2 regions of the Serratia ureilytica genome follow, and region 2 is predicted to be linked to the other one. Evidence: predicted binding sites of a transcription regulator. Region 2 holds the regulator's gene; the other holds the start of a gene.
What was found. The regulator CRP, encoded in region 2, controls carbon source genes, mostly activating them, when cyclic AMP is high. The targets are predictions, from matches to a motif close to ATGTGANNNNNNTCACAT.
Positions count from the first base shown of each region.

Region 1 (4,394 bases), 190 kb from region 2:
GGGTGATTCAACAAGATCAGATAGGTTTCACAGGCCTGGGTGATCAGCGTCAGCGACAGGGTATGCAGCGCTTTCACCCGTCGGTTGACCTTCTGCCAGCGCGAGGATTCCATCATCAGGTTGTTGCGCATGCCGTCCAGCGCCGTGGTGCTCTTCACCAGATTGCTCCAGGCGCGGTCGATGTCCTCTTTATCGGCATGGCTGATGCACATCTGCATCAGGCGGTATTGATCCACCAGCAGCTTATCCACCGCTCGATCGATGTCCTGCTTGATCGAACGCGGCGAAAACAGCAGATCGGCCAACACGGCGCTGACGATCCCCAGCACGATCTCGCTGCAACGCTCGATGGCGAACTGCGGCGCTTCCAGCAGGTGGGCCTCGCTGGTGGCGACCGTCACGATGATGATCAGCGCGGTATAGCCGGCCAGCCCCCAGGCGTAGGAGTTCTCCACCTTGATAAGCGAAGAGAGCCAGGTGCAGAAACCAGCCCACATGCAGCACAGCATCAGCATCACTACCGGCGCGCGGGCGGTGGTGATGATGATGAGCAGGCCGACGAAGCAGCCGATAAAGGTGCCGATGATGCGCAGCCAGCCGCGATGGCGAATGGCGCCGGAGAAGGGTTCACCGCCGGCGGCAAAGGCCGGGCCGGCGGCGACGATGGCGGCGGTCATCGCCGACCAGCGCGGGGTTTCCAGATTGAGATGGAAGCCGACGAACAGCGCAAACACAATCGCGAAGCTGAGTTTGAAGGCAAATCTCAGCCGGATAAAGGTTGGGCTGCTCATTAGCCGAACTCACGCAGCCGGTGCATCAGGCGCACGAAAGGCGAGCCGCTGTCGGCATTGCGATCGTTCTTGCCGACGATCACCACGGTGGCGGTGGTGCCGGCCGGGTACGGATGCTGTTGGTCCTTGGCGTCCAGCAGGATCTTCACCGGCACGCGCTGCGCCAGGCGCACCCACTCCAGGTTGCTGTCGATCGAGGCCAACCCTTTGTTGTTCACCGTGCTGCTGCTGTTGTTCACCGCCGCCGCCACGCTATCGACGGTGCCATGCATGATGCGGTTGCTGCCGAGCGGGGTAATCTCCGCGCGATCGCCCTTATTCAGGCCGTTCAGCTTGGTCTCTTCCAGGTACGCCAGGATGTAGAAGGAATCTTTCTTCACCAGCGCCACCGCGACCGACCCGCGGGTGATGTATTCACCGGCGTGTACGTTGAGGTTGGTGATCCAGCCATCGGCCGGGGCGCGTACCGTGGTGCGCTCCAGATCCAACTGCGCCAGCTCGCGAGCCGCAATGGCCTTCGCCAGCTGGTGCTGCACGGTCTGCAGCGAGTTGTTCGACTGGTCAATCTCTTCCTGCGACATCGCCTGCACGCCCAACTTCACGCGGCGGCCGGCCTCACGCCGTTTTTCCGCCGCCAGCGTCTGATAGTAGGCGACGTCGGCGCCGGCTTCCGCCAAGGCCTGCTCATAACGCGGCCGATCGACCACGAACAGCACCTGGCCTTTCTTGACCAGTTGGTTGTCCACTACCGGCACGTCGGTCAGCAGGCCGCTGACGTCCGGCGCGATCGCCACCACGTCGGCGGTGAACTTGGCGTCACGCGTCCACGGCGACTCGGTGTAGAACACCCAGGCCTTGAATACCGCGGCAATGCCCAGCAGCACAAGAATCAAAGTGATCGCGATTCGGGTTATTTTTATCGAAAAATTTTTCACAGCGACCTCAAACAAAAAGACACGAAATCAGATAAAACAAGCAGCAATACAGCGCGGTATTAAACAGCGCCGGATGCCAGACAAAATCGTAAATCCCCGTCGGCTGCAGCAGGCGGCGCAAGAGAAAAAACAGCGCCAGCGACACCAGCAGCTCGAAAAACACCGGCGGAAACGACAGTCCGAAGATGACCATAACCGGAAGCAAACTCATCACTTTTTCCTTATTGTTCACTGCGCCGGGGAAAGACAGGTCTCGCCATTCACATTCTCTTTACATTTTAGCGTGCGCGCGCCACAAATCTTGACCAGGCAGCTTGTCCAGGTCACGAACCCGAAAAAAGGTTAAACTTTGGGGCAGACATCCACGACAGGGATTGCGAGGGTGCCGGAGGAGCGGCAGGATGACGTCGCCGCTCGCTCTCGCACGTTGGTGAGGTCTATTCACCCGACCACGTTATATTAGCCTGCTTACTATCAAGGCATCAACAATCTGTGATCTAAATCACTTTTAAGCCAGAGTGAATAATGGAAAGATTAAAACGCATGTCGGTATTCGCCAAAGTGGTTGAGTTCGGGTCGTTTACCGCGGCCGCGCGCCAACTCGACATGAGCGTTTCATCGATCAGCCAAACCGTCTCGAAACTGGAAAATGAGCTGCAGGTCAAGCTGTTGAACCGCAGCACGCGCAGCATCGGCCTGACCGAGGCCGGCAAGATTTACTATCAGGGCTGCCGACGCATGCTGCAGGAAGTCAGCGAAGTGCATGAGCAGCTGTACGCGTTTAACAATACGCCCGCCGGCACGCTGCGCATCGGCAGCTCGTCCACCATGGCGCAAAACGTGCTGGCGAACATGACCGCCGAGATGATGAAAGAGTACCCGGGTCTGACGGTCAACCTGGTGACCGGTATACCGGCGCCGGATCTGATCACCGACGGTCTGGATCTGGTGATCCGCACCGGCGCGCTGCAAGACTCGAGTCTGTTCTCGCGCCGCCTGGGGCAGATGCCGATGGTGGTGTGCGCCGCCAAAAGCTACCTGAGCCAGCACGGCACGCCGCAGAAGCCGAGCGACATGGTCAACTTTTCCTGGCTGGAGTACAGCGTGCGGCCCGACAGCGAATTCGAACTGATGTCGCCGGAAGGCATCACCACGCGCATTTCCCCGCAGGGGCGCTTCGTCACCAACGACTCCTCCACCATGATCCGTTGGCTGAAAAACGGCGCCGGCATCGCCTACGCCCCGCTGATGTGGGTGATCGAAGAGATCAAACGCGGCGAGATCGAGATCCTGTTCAAAAGCTACCATTCGGATCCGCGGCCGATCTACGCGCTCTATACCGAGAAGGACAAACTGCCGCTGAAGGTACAGGTGTGCATCAACTATTTAACCGACTATTTCGAACGCGTAGCGGCGGTCTATCAGGGTTATCGCTGAGCAGCGCTTAAATAGCGGCGCGCCAGCGCGGCCAGCAGCATCAGCGCCAACATGCCGATGCCCCACAGCAGCCAGACGGCGTAGCCCGCCCAGGCCAGCAGCAGAGGAAAATAGCTCGCCAGCCCGCTGCCCAGCTGTTTCAGCCACGGCAGCCAAGTGTCCAACACCGTCTGCGGCACCAGGCTCAGCGCACCGTTCACCGGCAACGTTGCGTTTCCGGCCGCCTCCGCCAACGTCGGCAGCCAGGTCAGCAGGCCGGATACGCCCCAGGCCAGCAACGTCCACAGCGCCATGGCGCCGAGCAGCAGCGCGACCGTCCAGCCGCCCCGATTCACGGCACACCGCCGCCGCACTGCGGACAAAAGCGGCTGCCCGGCGGCAACGGCGCGGCGCACTGTCCGCAGGTGGCGCTCACCGCAGCAAACGGCTGGCCGCAGCGGTGACAATAACGCGCGCCCGGCTTATTCACGGCCCGGCATTCCGGGCACTGCGGCCCCTGTTCGCCATGCTGGCTATAGCGGTTGCCATGGTGGCCACCGCCGTGGCCCGCGCGCCGATGACCGCCGTTAATACCGCCTTGCCCCAACAACCTTTTCAGTAAGCTCATCCCGCCTCTCCTCTGTGCATTCACGCTGAAGCTCACTGTAAACCCTGGAGTAAACTCCAGGGTAAAGCCCGGCGATGAGGATTTACGTTTCATTACATCGTAATAATGGCAAGGCTTTGATGCCGTTAACAAAAGCATCATCGGCATTATCCCACGCCGCTGCGCTGCGTTATGCTGCGGGCACCTCTCCCTGCATCAGGAATAACCATGAAAAAAATCATACTGGACTGTGACCCGGGGCATGACGACGCCATCGCCCTGCTGCTGGCCTGGGGCAATCCGCAGATCGACCTGCTGGCGGTCACCACCGTGGTGGGTAACCAAACGCTGGACAAAGTGACGCGCAACGCCCTCGCGGTGGCGCGCATCGCCAATATCACCGGCGTGCCCTTCGCCGCCGGCTGCCCGCGCCCGCTGGTGCGCAATATCGAAGTGGCACCCGACATTCACGGCGACTCCGGCCTCGATGGCCCGGTGCTGCCGGAGCCTCACCTGCAGCTGGACTCGCGCCACGCGGTGGATCTGATCATCGATACCGTGATGGCCCACCCGCCCGGCAGCGTGACGCTGGTGCCGACCGGCGGCCTGACCAATATCGCCATGGCGGTGCGTAAAGAGCCGCGC
Region 1 is NZ_CP071320.1:501,942-506,335, reverse strand. Features, by position in the region: gene aaeB (p-hydroxybenzoic acid efflux pump subunit AaeB) at 1-791, opposite strand, end outside; gene aaeA (p-hydroxybenzoic acid efflux pump subunit AaeA) at 791-1,726, opposite strand; gene aaeX (p-hydroxybenzoic acid efflux pump operon protein AaeX) at 1,734-1,937, opposite strand; gene aaeR (HTH-type transcriptional activator AaeR) at 2,252-3,163, shown strand; gene J0X03_RS02295 (hypothetical protein) at 3,154-3,498, opposite strand; gene J0X03_RS02290 (zinc ribbon domain-containing protein) at 3,495-3,770, opposite strand; gene uriH (uridine-preferring nucleoside hydrolase UriH) at 3,978-4,394, shown strand, end outside.
Region 1: aaeR (HTH-type transcriptional activator AaeR) is a predicted target of CRP. The motif match lies at 2,217-2,234, and genes of this name have one in related genera.

Region 2 (4,394 bases):
CCGCCGCCGCGCGTGGGTTGATGATCCTCAATGCCGGGCCGAACGTGATCCGTTTCGCGCCGTCGCTGGTGGTGGAGCTGCAGGATATCGAGGCCGGCATGGCGCTGTTCGAGCTGGCGGTGCAGGATGTGATCAACGCCTGAAGCCCGCGCGGCATATAACGGGGCGCGGCATGCCGCGCCCTTATTGATCGCGCAGTTTGCGCTTGAGCCAGATGCCGTGGTGCGGGCGCTGGCGCCAGGCCAGCGACGAAATGGTGTGCATCACGCTCAGGTGCGACAAAATGCGCCGCAGATGGCGCTCCATCTCGGTAACGGGCATGTCCGGATGCAGATCCGGCGGCTGCATGATGCCGCTGTTGCCGCTGCTCGGGCCGTCGTATTCCAACCGCTGCTGGCAGCTTTGCAGCGCGATTTCACAGGTCTGCAGATACTCTTCCGCCAGTTTCGGCGTCAGCATGTAGTGCTCGCGTGCCAGAATGGTCATGGCGTTCAGGTGTTCGACGATGAACTGGCTGTGAGTGACCCACAGCCGCATGTCCGCCAGATAGTTTGACGCGAACCCCGGCTCTTGCATCGCCTGATTGAGCGAGGTGAACAGCGCGTTGTGTGCCTGGTTGACCTGCATGCGGGTATAGGCCAACGCGGTGGCGTCCGGTTCCGGTTGCTTCAGCATCAGCCGCAGCGCGGCTTGATCGTTCTCCAGCGCCTGATGGGCATTCTTGCGCAGCAGCCCGCTTTGCCACTGCGGCCACAGCCAAATGGTGCCGCCGAACGCCAGCACGCAGCCGATCAGCGTATCGATCAGGCGCGGTACCAGAAAATGCGAGCCGTTCAGCGCCAGCAGCTGCAGGGTGTAAACCGCCGTGACCGTAAAGCCAATCACCGACAGCCCGTAGTTCTTGCGCGAAACCAGGTAGGCCAGCAGCGTGATCACCAGCATGATGCTCAGCGTTTCTCCCTCCGGCAACTGCAGCTGCAGCAGCCCGGCTGCCAGCAATAGCCCGGCAATCGTGCCCAGCGCACGGTGCTGAATACGCACCCGGGTGGCGTTATACCCGTTTTGGCTCACCAGCATGATGGTGAGCAGGATCCAGTAAGGCTTCGGCAGGTTGAATACCGCACCCAGGCTGCTGCCGACCGCCAGCGTTACGCCCAGCCGCGCGGCGTTGCGCAGGGCGGTGGATTTGAACGACAGATAGCTGACCAGCGCCGGCCAAAACGGCAGGCGGTGCTGGCCGGGCATCAGGTCGCGGCGGTACAGCGGATGCTGGGTGCGCAGCAGGCGGGCGATGCGGCTGAAGTGGTAATAACAAAACTGGCCGACCGGATTATCGGGATGCTGCGCCGCCATTTTTTCCAGCGCCGCCAGCTCGTGGGTCATGGAGAAGCGCTTCGAATATTGATGATAGAGAATATCGTGCGCCACCACGCGCAGCCGGCCGGCGATCACCTGAGCATTGCGGCGAATGATCGCTTCGGCCTGGCTCTGCTCCACCAGTTTTTGCACCTCTTCCGGCAGATGCAGGCTGACGGTGATGTGCTCCTGCAGGTCCATCGCCACCTGAAAGGCGCGCTGCAGGCGCTTTTGCTCGAGATTGTTGGCGTGCGGCAGGAAATTAAGCTGTTGGTACAACAGGCTGATCAGGTCCATCACCTTTTGCTGGCGCACCAGCAGCGGCGGCAGCGCGGTCTGCGGATCGGTGTGCTGGGTCAGCAGCGAGTATTTGGCTTCGAAATAGTCCGCCAGTTCCAGATAGAGCTGGCTCAGCGTCTCGCGCATCGGCTGCTCTTTCCACAGCTTGAACCAGAACCAGGTGAATAAGCCATACCAGGCGGTGCCGATCGCGTACAGCAGCGGCGCCTGCCAGATAGGCACCGTGCCGGCCGTGCTGAGGGCGAAGATGGCGGCCACCAGCGCCGCCGGCAACAGCCGGGCGTGCAGCGGGCTGATTTCGCCGGTGACGCCGAGCAGCAGCGCCAGGCCCAGCATCAGCGCCGGCAGCGGCACGTGCCACAGCAGGGCCTGTTGCAGCAGCACGCTGCTGAAGGCGAACAGCGAACCGCCGACGATCAGTCGTTTAAAGAAGCGCTTATGCGGCGTATCCAGCCCGGCGATATTGCAGCAGGCGGGCACGAGGGAGAACATCAGGCCGAGCTGCAGCTGGCCTATCAGCAGGCCGAACAGCACCGGCAGGCACAACACCAGCGTTTGTCGCAGTGCGTAGTTGATTTCCGGGTGGTAGATCAGGCGGCGCCACATGGCAGAGAGCAGACAAAAAAACGGCGCAGACTGCGCCGTTTTTTCAGGGATTAACGGGTGCCGTAGACGACAATGGTTTTGCCGTGGGCGGAAATCAGGTTTTGATCTTCCAGCATTTTCAGAATACGGCCAACGGTTTCACGCGAGCAGCCGACGATCTGGCCGATCTCCTGACGGGTGATCTTGATCTGCATGCCGTCCGGGTGAGTCATGGCGTCGGGTTGCTTCGCCAGATTCAGCAGGGTTTGCGCGATGCGGCCGGTAACGTCCAGGAAGGCGAGGTTGCCCACTTTTTCGGAGGTGACCTGCAGGCGGCTCGCCATTTGGGCGGACAGACGCATCAGGATGTCCGGGTTCACCTGGATCAGCTGGCGGAATTTCTTGTAGGAAATTTCGGCCACTTCACAGGCGGTTTTCGCGCGAACCCAGGCGCTGCGCTCCTGGCCTTCTTCGAACAATCCGAGCTCGCCGATGAAATCCCCCTGGTTGAGGTAGGACAGGATCATCTCTTTACCTTCTTCATCCTTGATCAGCACCGCGACGGAGCCTTTCACGATGTAGTAAAGCGTTTCGGCCTTTTCACCTTGGTGAATCAGCGTACTCTTCGATGGATATTTGTGGATATGGCAATGAGACAGGAACCATTCGAGAGTAGGGTCTGTTTGCGGTTTGCCGAGAACCATTCGCTGTTATCCTCTGTTGTTATCGCTGCCTTGTGTCACAGGGGTCAGAGTTCCCTGTAAAACCCGCCTGTAGCCGCAGTTATGAGCGAGGGCTACCGGCAAGTTTTGAGGCGTGTCATAAAAATACGCTGTCGCTCTAGCATATTAACTTGCCGTAAGCGCTGCAAGCTACATTCTGTTAACATACCGGTAAAGGAGCCTTTCTCTGGGCGTTTCCCTGAAATTCAGTGTCCCGGAAAGATTTATTGCGGCTCTGTTTGTAGCACAGAGTAAGGCGGGTGTCTCGTGTTGTCTCGCTTCAGCATGATTAGCATCAGGTTACGTTGCCTGTTTCTATGCGAAAGCGTACTCTGATTTTAAGAAATCAACCGGAGTGACGAGAATGCAGGCAAGAGTTAAGTGGGTGGAAGGGTTAACGTTTTTGGGTGAATCGGCCTCCGGCCACCAGGTGCTGATGGACGGCAACGCCGGCGATAAAGCGCCCAGCCCGATGGAAATGGTGCTGATGTCGGTGGGCGGCTGCAGCGCGATCGACGTGGTGTCCATCCTGCAAAAAGGGCGCAACGACGTGCGCGACTGCGAGGTGAAGCTGACCTCCGAGCGCCGTGCAGAAGCCCCGCGGTTGTTCACCCATATCAACCTGCACTTCATCGTCACCGGCCAGGATCTGACCGACAAAATCGTAGAGCGAGCGGTGAACCTGTCGGCGGAGAAGTACTGCTCGGTGGCGCTGATGCTCAACAAGGCCGCCACGGTGACCCACAGCTTCGAGATCCGCCAGCCGGCGTAATCGAGACGGAGCGCGGCCCGCCGCCGCGCTCAACGCGTTTATTCGATCTTCTTGCCTTCCAGCAGCCGCTGCACCAGCGGCGCCATGATCAGCTCCATCGCCAGCCCCATCTTGCCGCCCGGCACCACTAACGTATTGATGTGCGAGATAAACGAGCCCTGCAGCATCGCCAGCAAATAGGGGAAGTCAATCTGATCCAGCCCGCGGAAGTGGATCACCACGAAGCTTTCATCCAGTGAGGGAATGGCTTTGGCGGCGAACGGGTTGGAAGTATCCACCGTCGGTACGCGCTGGAAGTTGATGTGGGTGCGCGAGAACTGCGGCGTGATGTAGTTGATGTAGTCTTCCATCGAACGCACCACCGAGTCCATCACCGCCTCGCGGGAGTGGCCGCGTTCGCCGGTATCGCGGATCAGCTTCTGTATCCACTCCAGGTTGACGATCGGCACCACGCCGACCAGCAGATCGACGTGGCTAGCCACGTCATGGTGTTCGGTGACCACACCGCCGTGCAGCCCCTCGTAGAACAGCACGTCGGTCGGCGCCGGCAGCGGCTCCCACGGGGTGAAGGTGCCCGGCACCTGATTGTAGGGTACCGCTTCGTCGTAGGTGTGCAGGTACTTGCGCGAACGGCCGGTGCCATTTTTGCCGTACTCGAT
Region 2 is NZ_CP071320.1:309,837-314,230, forward strand. Features, by position in the region: gene argD (bifunctional acetylornithine/succinyldiaminopimelate transaminase) at 1-143, shown strand, start outside; gene J0X03_RS01400 (YccS/YhfK family putative transporter) at 184-2,262, opposite strand; gene crp (cAMP-activated global transcriptional regulator CRP) at 2,313-2,945, opposite strand; gene J0X03_RS01410 (OsmC family protein) at 3,328-3,735, shown strand; gene J0X03_RS01415 (phosphoribulokinase) at 3,774-4,394, opposite strand, start outside.